DNA from 4 places in the Shinella sp. HZN7 genome. Region 1 is predicted to be linked to each of the others. Evidence: riboswitches for the same ligand, from Rfam matches in the RefSeq annotation. Region 1 holds a riboswitch; each other region holds the start of a gene.

What was found. Region 1 has a riboswitch for cobalamin ahead of shn_RS10480 (CbtB-domain containing protein). Riboswitches for the same ligand answer to the same signal wherever they lie in the genome.
Region 2: another riboswitch for cobalamin. It lies ahead of shn_RS04020 (aromatic ring-hydroxylating dioxygenase subunit alpha); the one in region 1 lies ahead of shn_RS10480 (CbtB-domain containing protein).
Region 3: another riboswitch for cobalamin. It lies ahead of nrdH (glutaredoxin-like protein NrdH); the one in region 1 lies ahead of shn_RS10480 (CbtB-domain containing protein).
Region 4: another riboswitch for cobalamin. It lies ahead of shn_RS24675 (ABC transporter substrate-binding protein); the one in region 1 lies ahead of shn_RS10480 (CbtB-domain containing protein).

The regions. Positions count from the first base shown of each region.
Region 1 is NZ_CP015736.1:2,169,216-2,173,421, reverse strand. It holds gene shn_RS10485 (peptidoglycan-binding protein) at 1-1,788, shown strand, start outside; cobalamin riboswitch at 1,868-2,235, shown strand; gene shn_RS10480 (CbtB-domain containing protein) at 2,282-2,458, shown strand; gene shn_RS10475 (CbtA family protein) at 2,471-3,259, shown strand; gene cobU (bifunctional adenosylcobinamide kinase/adenosylcobinamide-phosphate guanylyltransferase) at 3,261-3,785, shown strand; gene cobW (cobalamin biosynthesis protein CobW) at 3,789-4,206, shown strand, end outside.
Region 2 is NZ_CP015736.1:831,139-835,344, forward strand. It holds gene shn_RS04010 (diguanylate cyclase domain-containing protein) at 1-555, shown strand, start outside; gene shn_RS04015 (DUF6656 family protein) at 572-1,177, opposite strand; cobalamin riboswitch at 1,476-1,674, shown strand; gene shn_RS04020 (aromatic ring-hydroxylating dioxygenase subunit alpha) at 1,778-3,022, shown strand; gene shn_RS04025 (hybrid-cluster NAD(P)-dependent oxidoreductase) at 3,024-4,127, shown strand; gene shn_RS04030 (glycoside hydrolase family 25 protein) at 4,138-4,206, opposite strand, start outside.
Region 3 is NZ_CP015736.1:1,711,433-1,715,638, reverse strand. It holds gene nrdE (class 1b ribonucleoside-diphosphate reductase subunit alpha) at 1-1,683, opposite strand, end outside; gene nrdI (class Ib ribonucleoside-diphosphate reductase assembly flavoprotein NrdI) at 1,680-2,078, opposite strand; gene nrdH (glutaredoxin-like protein NrdH) at 2,088-2,309, opposite strand; cobalamin riboswitch at 2,560-2,778, opposite strand; gene shn_RS08305 (acyl-CoA thioesterase) at 2,805-3,626, opposite strand; gene metE (5-methyltetrahydropteroyltriglutamate--homocysteine S-methyltransferase) at 3,623-4,206, opposite strand, start outside.
Region 4 is NZ_CP015737.1:497,349-501,554, forward strand. It holds gene shn_RS24665 (spermidine/putrescine ABC transporter substrate-binding protein) at 1-780, shown strand, start outside; gene shn_RS24670 (MurR/RpiR family transcriptional regulator) at 837-1,691, shown strand; cobalamin riboswitch at 1,718-1,950, shown strand; gene shn_RS24675 (ABC transporter substrate-binding protein) at 2,105-3,148, shown strand; gene shn_RS24680 (iron ABC transporter permease) at 3,223-4,173, shown strand; gene shn_RS24685 (ABC transporter ATP-binding protein) at 4,170-4,206, shown strand, end outside.

The DNA.
Region 1 (4,206 bases):
TTTGCCCAGGCTGCGACCGGCAAGGAGGCCGGCAGCGCCGGCAAACGCTGGGAAGAGGAGTTCTCGCTCTGGCAGAAGGTCTCGGCCGGCAGCGATGTCGCGCAATATGAAGGCTATCTGAAGCAATATCCGAACGGTACCTTCGCCTCCATGGCGCGCCTGCGCATCGCCGAACTGCAGGCCGCCGCCAAGGCGAAGCCGGCGACGGGCGCCTCCGAGCAGGCCGAGGCGGATGCCAAGGCCAAGGCCGACGCGGCGGCGGCCGCCGAAAAGGCGAAGGCTGAGGAACAGGCTGCCGCGGAAAAGGCCAAGGCCGAAGAAGAGGCCCGCAAGACCGCAGAAGCCGAGAAAGCCAAGGCGGATGCGGAAGCGGCGCGTGTGAAGGCGGAGGAAGAGGCGCGGAAGGTGGCGGACGCCGAGAAGGCGAAGGCCGAGGCGGAAGCCGCGCGCCTGAAGGCCGAAGAGGACGCGCAGAAAGCGGCGGAAGCCGAGAAGGTGAAAGCCGAGGCGGAGGCGGCGCGGCTGAAGGCGGAAGCGGACGCCAAGAAGGCGGAGGAAGCCGCCGCGGCGCGCAAGCTTGCCGAGGAAAAGGCTGCGGCCGAGGAGAAGGCGCGCGCGGAAGCCGCTGCGGCGGAAAAGGCCCGCGCCGAAGAGGCCGCCCGCCTGAAGGCGGAGACGGAAGAGAAGGAAGCGGCCGCCCGCAAGCTTGCCGAGGAGCAGGCCGCCGAGGCCGAGCGGCTGAAGGCGGAGGCCGCTGCCGCTGCCGAGAAGGCCAAGGCGGAGGAAGCCGCCCGCCTGAAGGCCGAGGCCGAGCGCCAGAAGGCCGAAGAGGCCGCCGCCGCGGAAAAGGCGCGTGCGGAGGAGGAAGCCGCTGCCCGGCGCGAGGCCGAGACCCGGCGCGTAGAAGCGGAAAAGGCTGCCGCGGCCGAGAAGGCGCGGATCGAGGAGGAGGCCGCCGCTGCCCGCAAGCTTGCAGAGGAAAAGGCCGCCGAGGTGGAACGGCTGAAGGCGGAAGCCGCCAAGGCCGCTGCCGACGCCGAGGCCAAGGCTGCCGAGGCGGCCCGCCTTGCCGAGGAAGCCGAAAAACGCGCCGAGGAAGCGGCCGCCGCCGAACGGGCCGCGCAGGCGAACGACACCGCGGCCCGCGAAAACGAAGCGCAGGACGCGGACACGAAGAACCGCGGCCTTGCCGTAGAACAGGCCGACGATGCGGCGAAACGCGAGGAGGAGACCTTCCAGAAGGCCGTGCTCGACGGTTCGGAAAAGGCCTTCCGCGCCTATCTCGACGCATATCCGGACGGCCGCTTCGTCGCTGATGCGCGCGAGCGCCTTGCGGCGCTGGCAGACACGGCCCGGCAGGCGGCCAAGCCGAAGCAGGAAAGCGAAACGGCCACCGTCGAGACCGAGCGCAAGGCCGAGCAGCCGGTCGTCGATCGCCGCGAGGCCTATATGGATCGATCGACCCGCGTGCAGGCGCAGCGCTGGCTGAGCATGCTCGGCTTCAACACCTATGGCGTCGACGGCGTCTTCGGCTCGCGCACCCGCGCCGCGATCGCCGCCTGGCAGGGCTCGTCCGGTTACCGCGCCGACGGTTACCTCTCCCGCCAGCAGTACCGCGCCCTCCGGCAGGCGGCGCAATATGCCGAGGCCCGGCAGAATCGCCAGCGCCGCTACCAGCAGGACTATGACGTGCTCGAAGGCCCGGTCGACGGCTATTACGAGCGCTACTACCGCGACGACGGCTATTACAATGGCGGCGGTGGCGTGGTGATCATCCCCGGCTATTGAGATCGCGACGGCCGGACGGCGGTTTCAGCACAGGTGATGACGCTGCCGGTCGATTGACTTCGCAGGGGCGGAAGCATAATCATCCGGAATATTGGATGGTTCCCGGATCCGGAAACGGATCGGGGAGTAAATGGGAATGTGACGCGGCGGACCCAATCAGGGCGCTGCAATCACGGCCGACCCCGCGACTGTAGAGTGGCGAGGGACGCCCATCCGGACGGGAGGATCTGCGCGGAAAGGGGCAATGGTGCCTTCGCCCCGCGTCTTGACGACCAGCCGGAAAAGCCACTGGGTGGCATCGCGATCAGCAGAGGTTGGACGCCTCTTTCTCTACGAATCGTCCGCCTTTTCGCGATGCCGGAGCCTGGGAAGGCGAGGGTGCCCCGCAGGCGTTTTGGACGCCGGACGCTGCGAGCCAGGAGACCTGCCAGCCAATGTAAGGGCATTTCGTCCGACCTGGGGAGGTTTCCCCGCTGCCTGCACGGAGGTTGTCATGGCTGTTTCGACTACGTCTTCTGTTACCCTTTCCGCAAACGATCGTCTCGTCGCCGGTGTCCTCGCTCTCCTGCTCGGCGCCTTCCTGGTCTTCGGTGCCGGCCTTGCGAATTCCGCCGTGCTGCACGACACGGCCCACGATACGCGTCACTCCTACGGCTTTCCCTGCCACTAAGGAGTTCTTGACATGATCGTTCGTTATCTCCTGGCCGCCCTGGTGGCCGGGCTGTTCTCCGGCGTGCTGATGACGGCCGCCCAGGAGGCCCGTGTCGTTCCGCTCATCCTGCATGCCGAGGAGTTCGAGGGCGGCGACGAAGCCGCGCCCGCCGCGGAAGGCACGACGCCCGGCACGGAAGGCGCCGCCCAGACGCAGGACCATTCTTCGCTCGGCGCGGTCATCCTGGACGTCGCCTCGGCGCTCTCGCCGGTCTCCGTCGCCTATGCCCACGAGGGCGAGGACCACGAGGAGGGCGGCATCATGTTCGGCATGAGCCGGTTCTCCGGCACGCTGCTCGCCAACCTCGTCACGGGCGCCGGCTTCGGCCTGCTGCTCGCCGGCCTCAGCCTCGTTTCCGGCCATCCGATCACGGTGGCGAACGGCGCGCTCTGGGGCGCGGCGGGGTGGCTTGCCGTGCACATGCTGCCGGCCATCGGCCTGCCGCCGGAGCTTCCGGGCTTCCCCGCCGCCGATCTCGGCGACCGCCAGGTCTGGTGGATCGCGACCGTCATCCTGTCGGCGGCCGGCCTCTACCTGCTGTTCCTCAAGCAGAACATCGTCGCCAAGGTCATCGGCATCGTGCTGATCGCGGCGCCGCAGGTCTATGGCGCGCCGCAGCCGGGCGACATCTCCAGCAACGTTCCGGCCGTGCTCGGCGCGGAATTCGCCGTCGCCGCCCTGGCCACGACCCTGTTCTTCTGGATCGTGCTCGGCCTCTCGCTCGGCTTTGCCAACGAGAAGATCGCCAAGGCTGCCTGACATGACATCGACATCGCCCGGAGCCGTCCTGGTTCTGGGCGGTGCGCGTTCCGGAAAATCCGCTTTTGCCGAGAGGCTGGTCGCTAAGACCGGCCTCTCGCGTCATTATATCGCCACCGGCCGCGCCTTCGACGACGAGATGCGCGCGCGCATCGCAAGGCACCGGGAGGATCGCGGCGATGGCTGGCAGACGCATGAGGAGCCGCTGGCGCTCGCCGCGCGCATAAGGGACGTGGCGCGGGCCGACAGGGCCGTGCTCGTCGACTGCCTGACGCTGTGGGTGACGAACCTGATGCTGGAAGAGCGGGACATCGCCGCCGAATCCTCCGGCCTCCTGGAGGCCATCCGGCAGGCGCCCGGCCGCATCGTCCTCGTCTCCAACGAGGTCGGCCTCGGCATCGTGCCTGACAATCGCATGGCGCGCGAATTCCGCGACCATGCCGGGCGGCTGCACCAGCAGGTCGCCGCCCTCGTGCCTGAAGTCTATTTTGTCGCGGCCGGACTGCCGCTGAAAATGAAGGGTTGAGCCATGCTGCAACAGAAGATCCCCGCCACCGTCATCACCGGCTTCCTCGGCGCGGGCAAGACGACGATGATCCGCAACCTCCTGCAGAATGCGGGGGGGAAACGCATCGCGCTCATCATCAACGAGTTCGGCGATCTCGGCGTCGACGGCGACGTGCTGAAGGGCTGCGGCGCGGAGGCCTGCAGCGAGGACGATATCATCGAGCTCACCAACGGCTGCATCTGCTGCACCGTCGCCGACGACTTCATCCCCACCATGACGAAGCTCCTGGAGCGGGAGAACCGGCCGGACCACATCGTCATCGAGACCTCGGGCCTTGCCCTGCCGCAGCCGCTCGTCGCCGCCTTCAACTGGCCGGAGATCAAGACGCAGGTGACGGTCGACGGCGTCATCACCGTGGTCGACAGCGCCGCCGTCGCCG
Region 2 (4,206 bases), 1.3 Mb from region 1:
GAGGCGATGAAGTTCGTCGATCCGCCGACCAAGCTCGGCAACCGCCGCGCCTTCAACAAGGCGCTCGCCCGCGTCTATGCCAATCCCTCCCTGCCGATGCTCTGCGGCGTTGCCATTGCCGAGGTGGATGCCGAGCGCCGCTTCTCCCCCGGCCAGATCGAGGCCCTATCGGACCATCTCGTCACCTTCTATGGTGGCCTCATCCGCCAGGCCTTCCCGGCCGGCGAGCTTGCCGTGCGCTTCGACGGCCTGCGCTTCGGCTTCGTGTTCCACACCGCCGATGCGGGCGAGGTGACACGGCTGATCGACCTCCTGCGCGCCGCCTTCCAGACGGTGGCGCTGCGCGATCCGCGCACCGGCCGCAATCTCGGCCACCTGACGCTTTCGGCGGGCGTGTGCATGACGGAGAGCGCCGACAGCGCGCTCGACCTTTCCTCGGCCTGCGAGCGCGCGCTGGCGGAGGCACGCAGCGCGGGCGGCGACCAGATCGTCGTCTACGGCCGCGGCGACGAGGTGCCTGCCGGCAAGGAATGGCTGATCTACCGGCCCGCCTGATGGAGGGGGAGGGAGCCTAAAGCGCGCGGATGATCTTGCGCAGCGCCTCGTCGCGTGCGCCGAGCATGAGCACGTTCTTCATGGCGAGCTTCGGATCGTCGGTGCGGAAGAGCACGCCGTTGCCGCGCACCTTGCGGTCGATCTGCAGCCGGCCTTCCTCCTCGGCCGGCGTGATGGCGACGGCGAAATACATGCGCCCCGCCTTCTTCGAGATATCGGCGAAGAACTGTTCCTCCTCGCCGATCTCGGCGAAGAAATTGGCCATGTAGAAGGCCCATTGCACGTTCTCGAATTCCGCGAAGCGGGAATTGGCGACGGTGATGTGGCAATAACCGAGATGCGGCGTCCGGGCGAGCGTACGGTGGAAGATCAGCTTGGGAAAGCGGATCGACTGATGGAAGCCGTTGATGCGGTCATGCGTGACAATGCCGGCATTCTCCAGCTTGCGGCCGGTGCGCTCGGCCACCTCATGGTAGCTGAGATATCGCTTCTCGCTCGGGCTCCAGCTTGTGTTCCGGTCGATGCGGCCGGTGCGCAGGAACTCGGTATGGACGGCCGGTTTCGGCTGGTTCGCGCGCTTGTAGGCGACCGCGTCGTAATAACGGAACTTGGTTTGCTGCACGCGCCGGCACTCCATCCTCACGCCCCGATGCGGTGAAGTTTATGGAAACGGCGTTAAACATTCCTTGCCGGGCCGCTCCCTCTTTTTCCGCATGTTTCGGATGGGTCGCAATATGACAATTGTGTCGGCGCGCCCGCCAGGTTGCCCCTGGCGTGGCTTTGGTGCCTGTTATTTTGGCATAATTGATTGAAATATATGCAGTAACAACCGTGAACATCTCGCCGGGCATCGTTTGTCTCCTGTCGTCAAATCGGAATGGCATGTCGCTATCTGACATGTCGTTTGCTGAATCTTGCGCTTAGATAAGAACACTCGAGGTGCCGTTCTGACGAAGAGCGGAGAATTGGGAAGCCGGTTGAAATCCGGCGCTGCCCCCGCAACGGTGGAGGAGAAAAGCGCGGCGAGACGCCACTGGACGGAAAGGTCCGGGAAGGCGCCGCGATGGTCCGGAAGGACGCTCCTGAGCCCGGAAACCAGCCTTGGGTGTGATCGTGACTGGCTGCGGCGGGCGGCCGGGAAGCGTGCAGTCCGTGCGCCCCCGCGCCCGGATGCCGTCTCCTTCCGTGCGCCTCATCCCCAATTTGATATCGAGGATCCGGCATGGACATCAGCAGCGACGTGCTCCGCAAGCTCAAGAACCGGCGCGAGGGCCACAGCCTCGAGCAGGCCTTCTACATCGACCCCGACCATTACAAGCTGGACCTGGAGACGATCTGGTATCGCGACTGGCTGTTCATCGGCCATGACTGCGAGATCCCGAAGGCCGGCAACTATTTCACCGTGCAGGTCGGCGACTACCCCGTCGTCATCACCCGCGACCGCACGGGCACCGTGCGCGCCCTGCACAATTCCTGCCGCCACCGCGGCTCGCGCGTCTGCACGCAGCACCGGGGATCCTCCGCAAAGCTCGTCTGTCCCTATCACCAGTGGACCTACGAACTGGATGGCTCGCTGCTCTTCGCCCGTCACATGGCCGAGGATTTCGACAAGAGCCAGCACGGCCTGAAGCGCGTGCACTGCGAAACCGTCGGCGGCTATATCTTCATCTGCCTCGCCGACGAGGCGCCGGATTTCTCCGCCTTCCGCGCGCTGGTCGAGCCCTATCTCGCCCGTCACCGTCTCGGCGAGACGAAGGTCGCCTTCGAAAGCACGATCGTCGAGAAGGGCAACTGGAAGCTCGTCTGGGAGAACAACCGCGAGTGCTACCATTGCGCCGCCAACCATCCCGAACTCTGCCGCACCTATCCGGAAGCCCCGAGCGCCACCGGCGTGCAGGGTGCCAAGGACGATCCCGTCATCGCCGCGCACTGGGAAAAATGCGAGGCGGCGGGCCTGCCGAGCGAATTCCGCATGTCGCCGACCGGCCAGTTCCGCGCCGCGCGCATGCCGCTCATCCAGGAGGCCGAAAGCTACACCATGTCCGGTGCCCGCGCCGTCCAGCGACCGCTCTCCAACGATGTCCTGGAAAGCCATATCGGCACGCTCCTGCTGTTCCACTACCCGACGACGTGGAACCACGTGCTCGCCGACCACGCCATAACCTTCCGCGTGCTACCGCTCGGCCCCGAGCTGACGCAGGTCACGACCAAGTGGCTCGTCAACAAGGATGCCGTCGAGGGCGTCGATTACCGTCTCGACGAGCTTACCCATGTCTGGACCGAGACCAACGACCAGGACCGCCGCATCGTCGAGGAAAACGCCTTCGGCATCCGCTCCCCGGCCTACCAGCCCGGCCCCTATTCGCCGGAGGACGAGGGCGGCGTCATGCAGTTCGTCGAATGGTATGCGAATTTCATGATCGACCGGCTCGACGGCGCCAAAAAGCCGCTCTCGCGGGTGGCCTGACATGACGATCGCCAGCCATTTCCGCCACTTTGACGAGCTTCATCCGTGGAACGACCGCCAGCACATGCTGGAATGCATCGCCGCCACGGTGGAGACATCGGATGTGATGACCTTCACCTTCCGCTCCGATCGCGACAACTGGTTCCGCTACCTGCCGGGCCAGTTCGTCACGCTGGAGCTGCCGGTGTCGGAAGACGAACCCGTCATGCGGACCTATACGCTCTCCTCGACGCCCTCGCGGCCCTTCTCCGTTTCCGTGACGGTGAAGGCGCAGAAGGGCTCGATCGGCACGCGCTGGATGTTCGACACCCTGCGCCCCGGCATGCGCCTGAAGGCCTTCGGCCCGCTCGGCGACTTCTCCCTCGTGCGCTATCCCGCCGAAAAGTACCTCTTCATCTCGGCGGGTTCCGGCGTCACGCCGATGATGTCCATGACGCGCTGGATGTCGGATTGCGCGCCGCAGTCCGACGTCGCCTTCATCACCTGTGCCCGCAAGCCCGAGGACCTCTTGTTCAAGGCGGAGCTGGAATGCCTCGCCGCCCAGATGCCGAACCTTGCGCTCGGCTTCGTCGTCGAGGGGCACAATCCGCGCGACGGCTGGCATGGCCTGCGTGGCCGGATCGATGCAGCGCGCCTCTCGCTGCTCGCGCCCGATTTCCGCGACCGCACCGTCTTCTGCTGCGGCCCGGAGCCCTTCATGCGCGGCGTGCGCGACATGCTGAAAGTCTGCGGCTTCAACATGGACCGCTACCACGAGGAGAGCTTCCAGCCGGCCGCCGCGCCCGCCCCGGAGGCGATCGCCATCCGCGCGGGCGCCGGCGAGCAGGAGATCGATGCCAACGCCGTTTCTACCGTGACCTTCACCATGGCCGGCAAGGACGCCCAATGCCCGCCCGGCCAGACGATCCTGCAGACGGCGCGCGCTGCGGGCGTGCGCATCGGCGCGGCCTGCGAGGGTGGCCTTTGCGGCACCTGCCGGGTCATGAAGGTTTCGGGCGAGGTGGACATGCGCCACAATGGCGGCATCCTCGATGACGAGATCGAGGAGGGCTACATCCTCGCCTGCTGCTCGCGGCCCATCGGGGATGTGCAGATCGAGGCGTAGGAACGGGACCTCAGAAATCCTGGTAGTTCAGCGGCGTGACCTCGACCAGGCGGCGGCCGAGCGTGGTGGTCGCGGTGCC
Region 3 (4,206 bases), 460 kb from region 1:
TTCGAAGAGCGCCTTCACCTTTTCCGTCGCCGGCAGCCATTCGGCCTCGGTATATTTGTCGAAATAGTCGCCGGAGGCGTATTTCGAGTTCTCGAAGCCCTTGAAGCTGACGCCCTTCTCCACCGCCAGCCGGTTCGAGGCGCGGATGGCGTGGTAGGTCACCGTGTAGAAATAGATGTTGGTGAAGTCGATGCCTTCCTGCGAGCCGTAGAAGATGCGCTCGCGGGCGAGGTAGCCGTGCAGGTTCATCTGGCCGAGGCCGATGGCGTGGCTGTCGTCATTGCCCTTCTCGATAGAGGGAACCGAGGAGATGTGGCTCATCTCGGAAACAGCCGTCAGCGCGCGGATGGACGTCTCGATGGTCTGGCCGAAATCCGGCGAGTCCATCGCGGCGGCGATGTTGAGCGAGCCGAGATTGCAGGAGATGTCCTTGCCCATCCTGGCGTAGGACAGGTCGTCGTTGAATTCGCTCGCCTCGCTGACCTGCAGGATTTCCGAGCAGAGATTGCTCATGGTGATGCGGCCGGCGATGGGGTTTTCCCGGTTCACCGTGTCCTCGAACATGATGTAGGGATAGCCCGACTCGAACTGGATCTCGGCGATGATCTGGAAGAAGTCGCGCGCCTTGATCTTCTTCTTGCGGATGCGGCCGTCCTCGACCATCTCGCGGTACTTTTCCGTCACCGAGATCTCGGTGAAGGGCACGCCGTAGACTCGCTCCACGTCATGCGGCGAGAAGAGGTACATGTCCTCGTTGTTGCGGGCGAGCTCGAAGGTGATGTCGGGAATGACGACGCCGAGCGACAGCGTCTTGATGCGGATCTTCTCGTCCGCATTCTCGCGCTTGGTGTCGAGGAAGCGCATGATGTCAGGATGATGGGCGTGGAGATAGACCGCGCCAGCCCCCTGCCGTGCGCCGAGCTGGTTGGCGTAGGAGAACGAATCCTCCAGGAGCTTCATGACGGGGATGACGCCGGAGGACTGGTTCTCGATCTGCTTGATCGGCGCCCCCATCTCGCGAAGGTTGGTGAGCGACAGCGCCACGCCCCCGCCCCGCTTGGAAAGCTGGAGGGCCGAATTGATCGAGCGGCCGATGCTCTCCATATTGTCCTCCACGCGCAGCAGGAAGCAGGACACGAGCTCGCCGCGCTGCTTCTTGCCCGCATTGAGGAAGGTGGGCGTCGCCGGCTGGAAGCGGCCGGACATGATCTCGTCGACGAGGTCGCGGGCAAGCGCCTCGCTGCCGCGCGCCAGCGTCAGCGCCACCATGCAGACGCGGTCCTCGTAGCGCTCCAGGTAACGCTTCCCGTCGAAGGTCTTCAGCGTATAGGACGTGTAGTACTTGAACGCCCCGAGGAAGGTCGGGAAGCGGAACTTCTTGTCGTAGGCGCGGTCGAAGAGATCGCGCACGAAATTGAAGGCATACTGGTCGAGCACCTCCTGCTCGTAATAGCCCTCCGTCACCAGATAATCGAGTTTCTCCCGGAGGTTATGGAAGAACACGGTGTTCTGGTTGACGTGCTGGAGGAAATACTGCTTGGCCGCCTGCCTGTCCTTGTCGAGCTGGATCTTCCCCTCCTCGTCGTAGAGGTTCAGCATCGCGTTCAGCGCGTGGTAGTCCAGCGCCGTGATTTCCGGGACCTTCGCCGGCTTCTCGCCCGTGCGCGGCACCAAAGAGTTCATCGTGTCCAAAATCGTTCCAGTCCCTGTCTGACGTTGTCGACGTCCTCATCCGTGCCGAGCAGTTCGAAACGGTAGAGGAACGGCACGGCGCATTTCGCGGCGATGATGTTGCCCGCGACGGCGTATCCCGTGCCGAAATTGGTGTTGCCCGCCGCGATCACGCCGCGGATCAGGCTTCGGTTGCGCGGATTGTTGAGGAAGCGGATGACCGGTTTCGGCACCGCCCCCTTCTCCCCGCCCCCGCCATAGGTCGGCGAGACCAGCACGAAGGGCTCCTCGACTTCCGGCGGTTCCTCCGCCGCATCGACCGGCAGGCGCAGGGCGTCGATGCCGAGCCTTGCCACGAAGCGGCGGGTATTTTCCGACCGGCTGGAGAAATAGACGAGCCCGGCCATGGCCCCGGCTCAGGCGAGCGCGCTGATCATGTCCGGGCGAAAGCCGGCCCAATGCCGCTCGCCGGCAATGACCACCGGAACCTGGCGGTAGCCGAGGCCCTGCACGAGGGCGAAGGCCTCGGCATTCTCGGAGATATCGACGATGCTGTAGTCGATGCCCTGGCGGTCGAGCGCGCGGGTGGTCGCGGTGCACTGGACGCAGGCGGGCTTGGAATAGACGGTGATCGACATGGCTTTCCTCGTTTTTTTTCAATCAGGCATGGGAAATCGTTCGGCCATCCGCCGATGGCCGTGCGATGAATTTCAAAGGGTACGGGCGGCTGTCTGCCGACGGCCGGGCGCGGGGCGCCGCCTACTCGCGCGGAGGAACTGGAAACAGGATCGACATGACCTCACCCCGAGACATTGCAGCAGGGTATCGGGGAGACGGCGGGGCGGCATCCTTCCGCAGCCCGACGCTCGCCATCCGGACACCCCGCCCGTGGACGTTCATGGACGAGGCAGGTCTCCTGGCTTGCGGGTCGCCGCATCCGTTCGCCTTCCCAAGGCATTGGCGCCTCAGTGGCTTATTCGAACGAATGCTCGCCGCTTACAGTTGCGGGGGCAGCTCCGGACAATCGCGGCCATCATGGCCGCCCCGGATTCCCGTCTTAGCCTTCGATCCTCTCGAATCGAAGGAACCTCGAACACAAGATATAGTAGACGAGGTAAAAAATGCGTCAATCACTATGATGGCTTATCAACGGTTTCGTCACGGCGGACGGGAACGGGCCGGTCCCGGCCGTCCACCGCGACCATGACGAAGCGGCCCTTCGCCGTGCAGGCGCGCGCGCCGCTCATCAGGTCTTCCGACCACAGTTCGACCGCGACGGTCATCGACGTGCGCCCGACGCGAACGACGGTCGCGACGGTGTCCACGATCGCCCCCACCGCGACCGGCGCGCGGAAATCGACCCGTTCCGAAGCGGCGAGCACCGTGATGCGCCGGCCGTGGCGTGTCGCCGCGACGAAGGCCGCCCTGGTCATGGCGGCGAGCGCCTCGCCGCCGAACATGCGGCCGAAACTGTTCGCCTGGTCGGCGAAAACGATGTCGCTCGCGCATGGGCCGAGGCCGGCCTCCTCCCGCACCGCCGCCACGGGCGGAAGGCACCAGCCCGGCGCTGCATGCGGCGGCGGAACGGCGACCATGCTGAAGCTGCCCCGCGTGCACAGCCGCCGCTCGCCGCTGACGAGGCCCTCGGCCACCATCTCCACCTCCACCGTCATGGATTTGCGGCCGACGCGCGTGACGCGTGCCACGAGTTCGACCAGTTCCCCGACACGCGCCGGGGCCTGGAAATCGACGCGATCGACGGACGCCGTCACGAAAGGCACGCGCCCGTGGCGGGTGGCGGCGATGAAGGCGATACGGTCCATCAGCGCGAGCCCCGCGCCGCCGAAGAGCGTTCCGTGATGGTTCGTATCGCCGGGAAAGACCAGGGCGATGAGACGGCTGGGCGGTGCCGGGATCGCTCCCGGCACCGCCGTGTCTTCGAGCGCGCGGCTCATCGCGCCGTCACCGCGGCGTCCTGCGGGCCGTCGGCATCGCGCAGGCGCCGAGCGGCCTCGACCATGTTGACGAGCGCCGGCCTCACCTCCTCCCACTTGCGGGTCTTGAGGCCGCAATCCGGATTGACCCAGAGCTGGCGATCCTGAAGGCGCTGGCGGGCGAGCGACAGGAGACCGGTCATCTCCTCGGTCCCGGGCACGCGCGGCGAGTGGATGTCGTAGACGCCGGGGCCGATCTCGTTCGGATACCGGAAGTTCCGGAACGCATCGAGAAGCTCCATCTTCGAGCGCGAGGTCTCGATGGAGATCACGTCGGCATCCATCGCCGCGATGGCCGGGATGATGTCGTTGAACTCCGAGTAGCACATATGGGTGTGGATCTGGGTTCCGTCCGCCACGCCGCTGGAGCACAGGCGGAAGGCTTCGACCGCCCAGTCCAGATAGTGCCGCCAGTCCTTGTGGCGGAGCGGCAGGCCTTCGCGAAGGGCGGCCTCGTCGATCTGGATCATCTTCGCGCCGGCCTTTTCGAGGTCCGACACCTCGTCGCGGATGGCAAGCGCGATCTGCCGGCACGTTTCGC
Region 4 (4,206 bases), on a different replicon from region 1:
ATGGCCAAACTCGACCTTCTGGAAAAGACCGACATCAACACGTTCGAGGGCTTCAAGAACATCGATCCTGCCTTCCTGCGCGCGAAAAGCGACCCGAAGGGCGAATATTGCCTGCCCTATGCCTGGGGCTCGGTCGGCATCTTCTACAACCGCACGATCCTCGGCAAGGACGTTACCGGCTGGAAGGACCTGATCGAGACGGTGGAGGCCAAGGGGCTGAAATTCACCCTGCTCGACGACATGCGCGAGGTGCTGGCGGTCGGCCTCATGCTGAACGGCCACAAGATCAACTCCACCGACCCGGCGGAGTTGCAGCAGGCGGCCGAGACGATCATCGCCATGAAGCCCCATGTCGCGGCCTTCACCTATGACACGCGGCCGATGGTGCAATCCGGCGATGTCGCAGCCGGCCATTTCTTCGTCGGCGCGATGGTCGACGTCTTCGGCGACGAGAAGGACCTTGGCTATGTGATCCCCGAGGAGGGGGCGACCATGTACCAGGAGGACGTCTGCGTCTTGAAGACGGCTCCCAACAAGGAGAACGCCATCAAATTCCTGCAATTCTACACCCGCCCGGAAATCGCCGCGCTCAACGTCGCGCAGCAGACCAACGGCACGGCCAACGTGCCGGCGCGGGAATTGACCCCGGAAAAGATCAAGAATAGCAAGGAGATCAATCCGCCGGCCGAGACCATGGCGCGGCTCCAGATCTTCGAGGACCTGGGCCCGGCACTGCGCCAGCTCGATCGCGTCTGGACGCGCATCAAGACGGCGCAGTGAGCGCGCCGGATCCCCGCCCGTCTTTCTGGCGGGCGGGACTTTGGGGAGAGGGCGACGTGTCGAAACGCATTCTGAAGCTCGTTCAGTCCGACGACCTCCGGCGCTCCAAATCCGACAGGCTGATCGCCCACTATATCGAGCGCAACATCGCCGAACTGCCCTTCGAGACGGCGCGCTCCATCGCCCAGCGCCTCCAGGTCTCGCCCATGACCATCGGCCGGTATCTCCGCCGCATGGGGTTCGACGGGCTCGACGAACTGAAGAGCGAACTGCGCCGCGGCGGCTCCAATCCGGCCTGGGAGGTCAAGGGGCCGGTCGCCTCGCTGGAGCAGGACCGCAAGGAGGGAAAGCTTCTTGCCGGCCTCATCCAGCAGCAGATCGACAATCTCGGCCAGATCTACGCCATCACCAGCGCGCCCGAATGGCAGCAGACGATCGACGCGCTGATCGGCGCAACGGAAGTCTATGTCGCCGCCTATCAGAACGTGCGCGGCATCGCCCAGTATTTCGCCAGCCAGCTTTCCTATACGCGGCCGCGCGTGCAGTTCGTCGATGGCCTCAACGGCACCTATTCGGAACTTCTCGACGGCTCCGTCGAGGGACGGCTGCTCTTCCTGCATGACGTGCGCCGCTTTGCCGCCAAGGCGCGGCCGCTTGCGCTGGAGGCGCGGCGGGCCGGCGTGAAGGTCGTGCTGCTCACCGACGAGTTCTGCCCGTGGGGACCTGAGGTCTCCGACATCTGCCTTATCGTGCCGGGCTCGCACGGGCCGCTCTGGGACGGCGCGGCCACCATGACCGCCGTCATGGACCTCATGCTCAGCAACATCATCGTCGTCATGGGCGAGGCGGTCAGCGAGCGCGTCGATACGCTGACCCGCCTCCAGGACATCTTCGGGGATTTCGAGAGCTGAGCGCCTTGACGCTGCCAAGCGCGGCGGACTAAGGATGGATCGACGGTTCCCCGAAGGATGACTCCCAGGGGATTAATAGGGAACACGGTGCGGACGACCCAACAGGGACCCATTCCGTGGCTGCCCCCGCAACTGTAGGCGGATTGCCGCCTGTCCTTGGGACGCGTTTTGCGTCATGCCACTGCGGTTTTCCGCGGGAAGGCAGACAGGCAGCAGATATCCGTGAGCCAGGAGACCTGCCGTCAGAGCAACAATCCAAGTCACGGGCGGGGATGCCCGGAACAGGAGACGCCATGACGACCCTGGCTGCCGGAGACGGCAGGACTCCACTCGTTTTCTCCCGACCGCAATCGGTTCGCCTCCATCGGCTTACCGGCTGAGCCCGCACGCTTTCATTCATCCGGGAGAAACCCATGACCATTCTGCCTGCGGCCGCGCGTGCCGCATCCCTCGTTTTCGCCCTGGCCGGCGCCGCCGTGCTCGTCCTGTCGTCGGGCACGGCCCAGGCGGCCGCGACCCAGTATCCGCTGACGCTGGAAAACTGCGGCCGCAAGGTCACCTTCGAAAAGGCACCGGAGCGCGCCGTTTCGCTGGGCCAGAGCTCGACCGAAATCCTCTATCTCCTCGGCGTCGGCGAGCGCATGGTCGGCACGGCGGTCTGGATCGGCCCGGTGCTGTCGGGCTACGAGGACGTCAACGCCAAGGTCGAGCGCCTTGCCGACAACGATCCGAGCTTCGAGAGCGTCGTCGCCAGGAAGCCGGATCTCGTGACGGCGCAGTTCCAGTGGCATGTCGGCCCCGAGGGCATCGTCGCGACGCCCGAGCAGTTCGAGGAGCTGAACATCCCGGTCTATACCTCGCCTGCCGATTGCATCGGCAAGGACAATTCCGGTGGCGGCGACGGCGTGCGCAATACGGTCTTCACCATGGACCTGATCTACAAGGAAATCAGTGAGCTGGCGCAGATCTTTGATGTGCAGGACCAGGGCGGGAAGGTCATCGCCGACCTGAAGGCGCGCGAAGAGGCGGCCCGCAGGAAGATCGCCTCGGCGGATGGCAAGCTCTCTGCCGTCTTCTGGTTCTCCAGCGCCGAACTCGACATCGACCCCTATGTCGCCGGCCGCAACGGCGCGCCGGGCTACATCATGTCGGCGCTCGGCATCCGGAACGTCATCGAGAGCGACGAGGAATGGCCGACGGTCGGCTGGGAAACCGTCGCCAAGGCCGACCCGACGATCATCGTCGCCGGCAAGATGGAGCGCCGCCGCTTCCCCGCCGATGACGTCGCGGTCAAGCACGAGTTCCTCAAGACCGATCCCGTCGCGAGCCTGATGCCGGCCGTGAAGAACGGCCATGTCGTCGACATGGACGCCCAGGCGATGAACCCGACGATCCGCACGATCGAGGGCATCGAGGTGCTTGCCGACGCCATCGAGAAAGCCGGCCTCGCAAAGTGACGGCGGATCGCCCCATCCTGCTGCGCACGGGCGCCGCCTTCGCGGCGCTCGTGCTGCTCGTCGCCGCGCTCGGTATGGGCGCGGCGGTGGGCGAGACCGCCATTCCGCTCGATGTCGTGGCGAAGACCGTGGCGAACCGTCTCTGGCAGGCGGGGCACGCCATCGAACCGATCGACGAAGGCATCATCTGGAACTATAGGCTGAGCCGGGCCGTGGTTGCCGCCTGCTGCGGTTCGGCGCTCGCGCTCTGCGGCGTGATCCTGCAGTCGCTGCTGCGCAATGCGCTCGCCGATCCCTACATTCTCGGCATTTCCGCCGGCGCCTCCACCGGGGCGGTGGCCGTGGCGATCCTCGGCATCGGCGCCGGCATCCTGACGCTGCCGATCGGCGCCTTTCTCGGGGCGCTCGTCGCCTTCGGCCTCGTCAGCGCGCTTGCGGTGCGCGCGGGCCGCGGCACGGGGGCGATCATCCTTGCGGGTGTCGCCGGCTCGCAGCTCTTCAACGCGCTGACCTCCTTCATCGTGACGAAGGCGGCCAATGCCGAGCAGGCGCGCGGCATCATGTTCTGGCTGCTCGGCAACCTCTCGGGCGTGCGCTGGCCGGATGTCTGGCTGGCGCTGCCGGTCGCGCTTCTCGGCCTTGTCGTCTGCCTCTGGCATGCCCGCGCGCTCGATGCCTTCACCTTCGGCACGGAATCGGCGGCCTCGCTCGGCATTCCGGTGCGGCGGGTCTATGTCGTGCTGATCGCCGTCTCGGCGCTGATGACGGCCGTGATGGTCTCCATCGTGGGGTCGATCGGCTTCGTCGGGCTCGTCATTCCCCATGCCGCGCGCATGGTCGTCGGCGTCCGGCACGGGCTGCTGCTGCCGGCCTCGGCGCTGATCGGCGCGGTCTTCATGATCGCCGCGGACGTGCTGTCGCGCGTCATCATTCCCGGCCAGGTGCTGCCCATCGGCGTCATCACGGCGCTGTTCGGCGCCCCGGCCTTCGCGCTCATCCTCAGCCAACGGAGGTCGGCCCTGTGACCCTTTCGGCAAAAGGCCTCTCCTGGTCGGCCG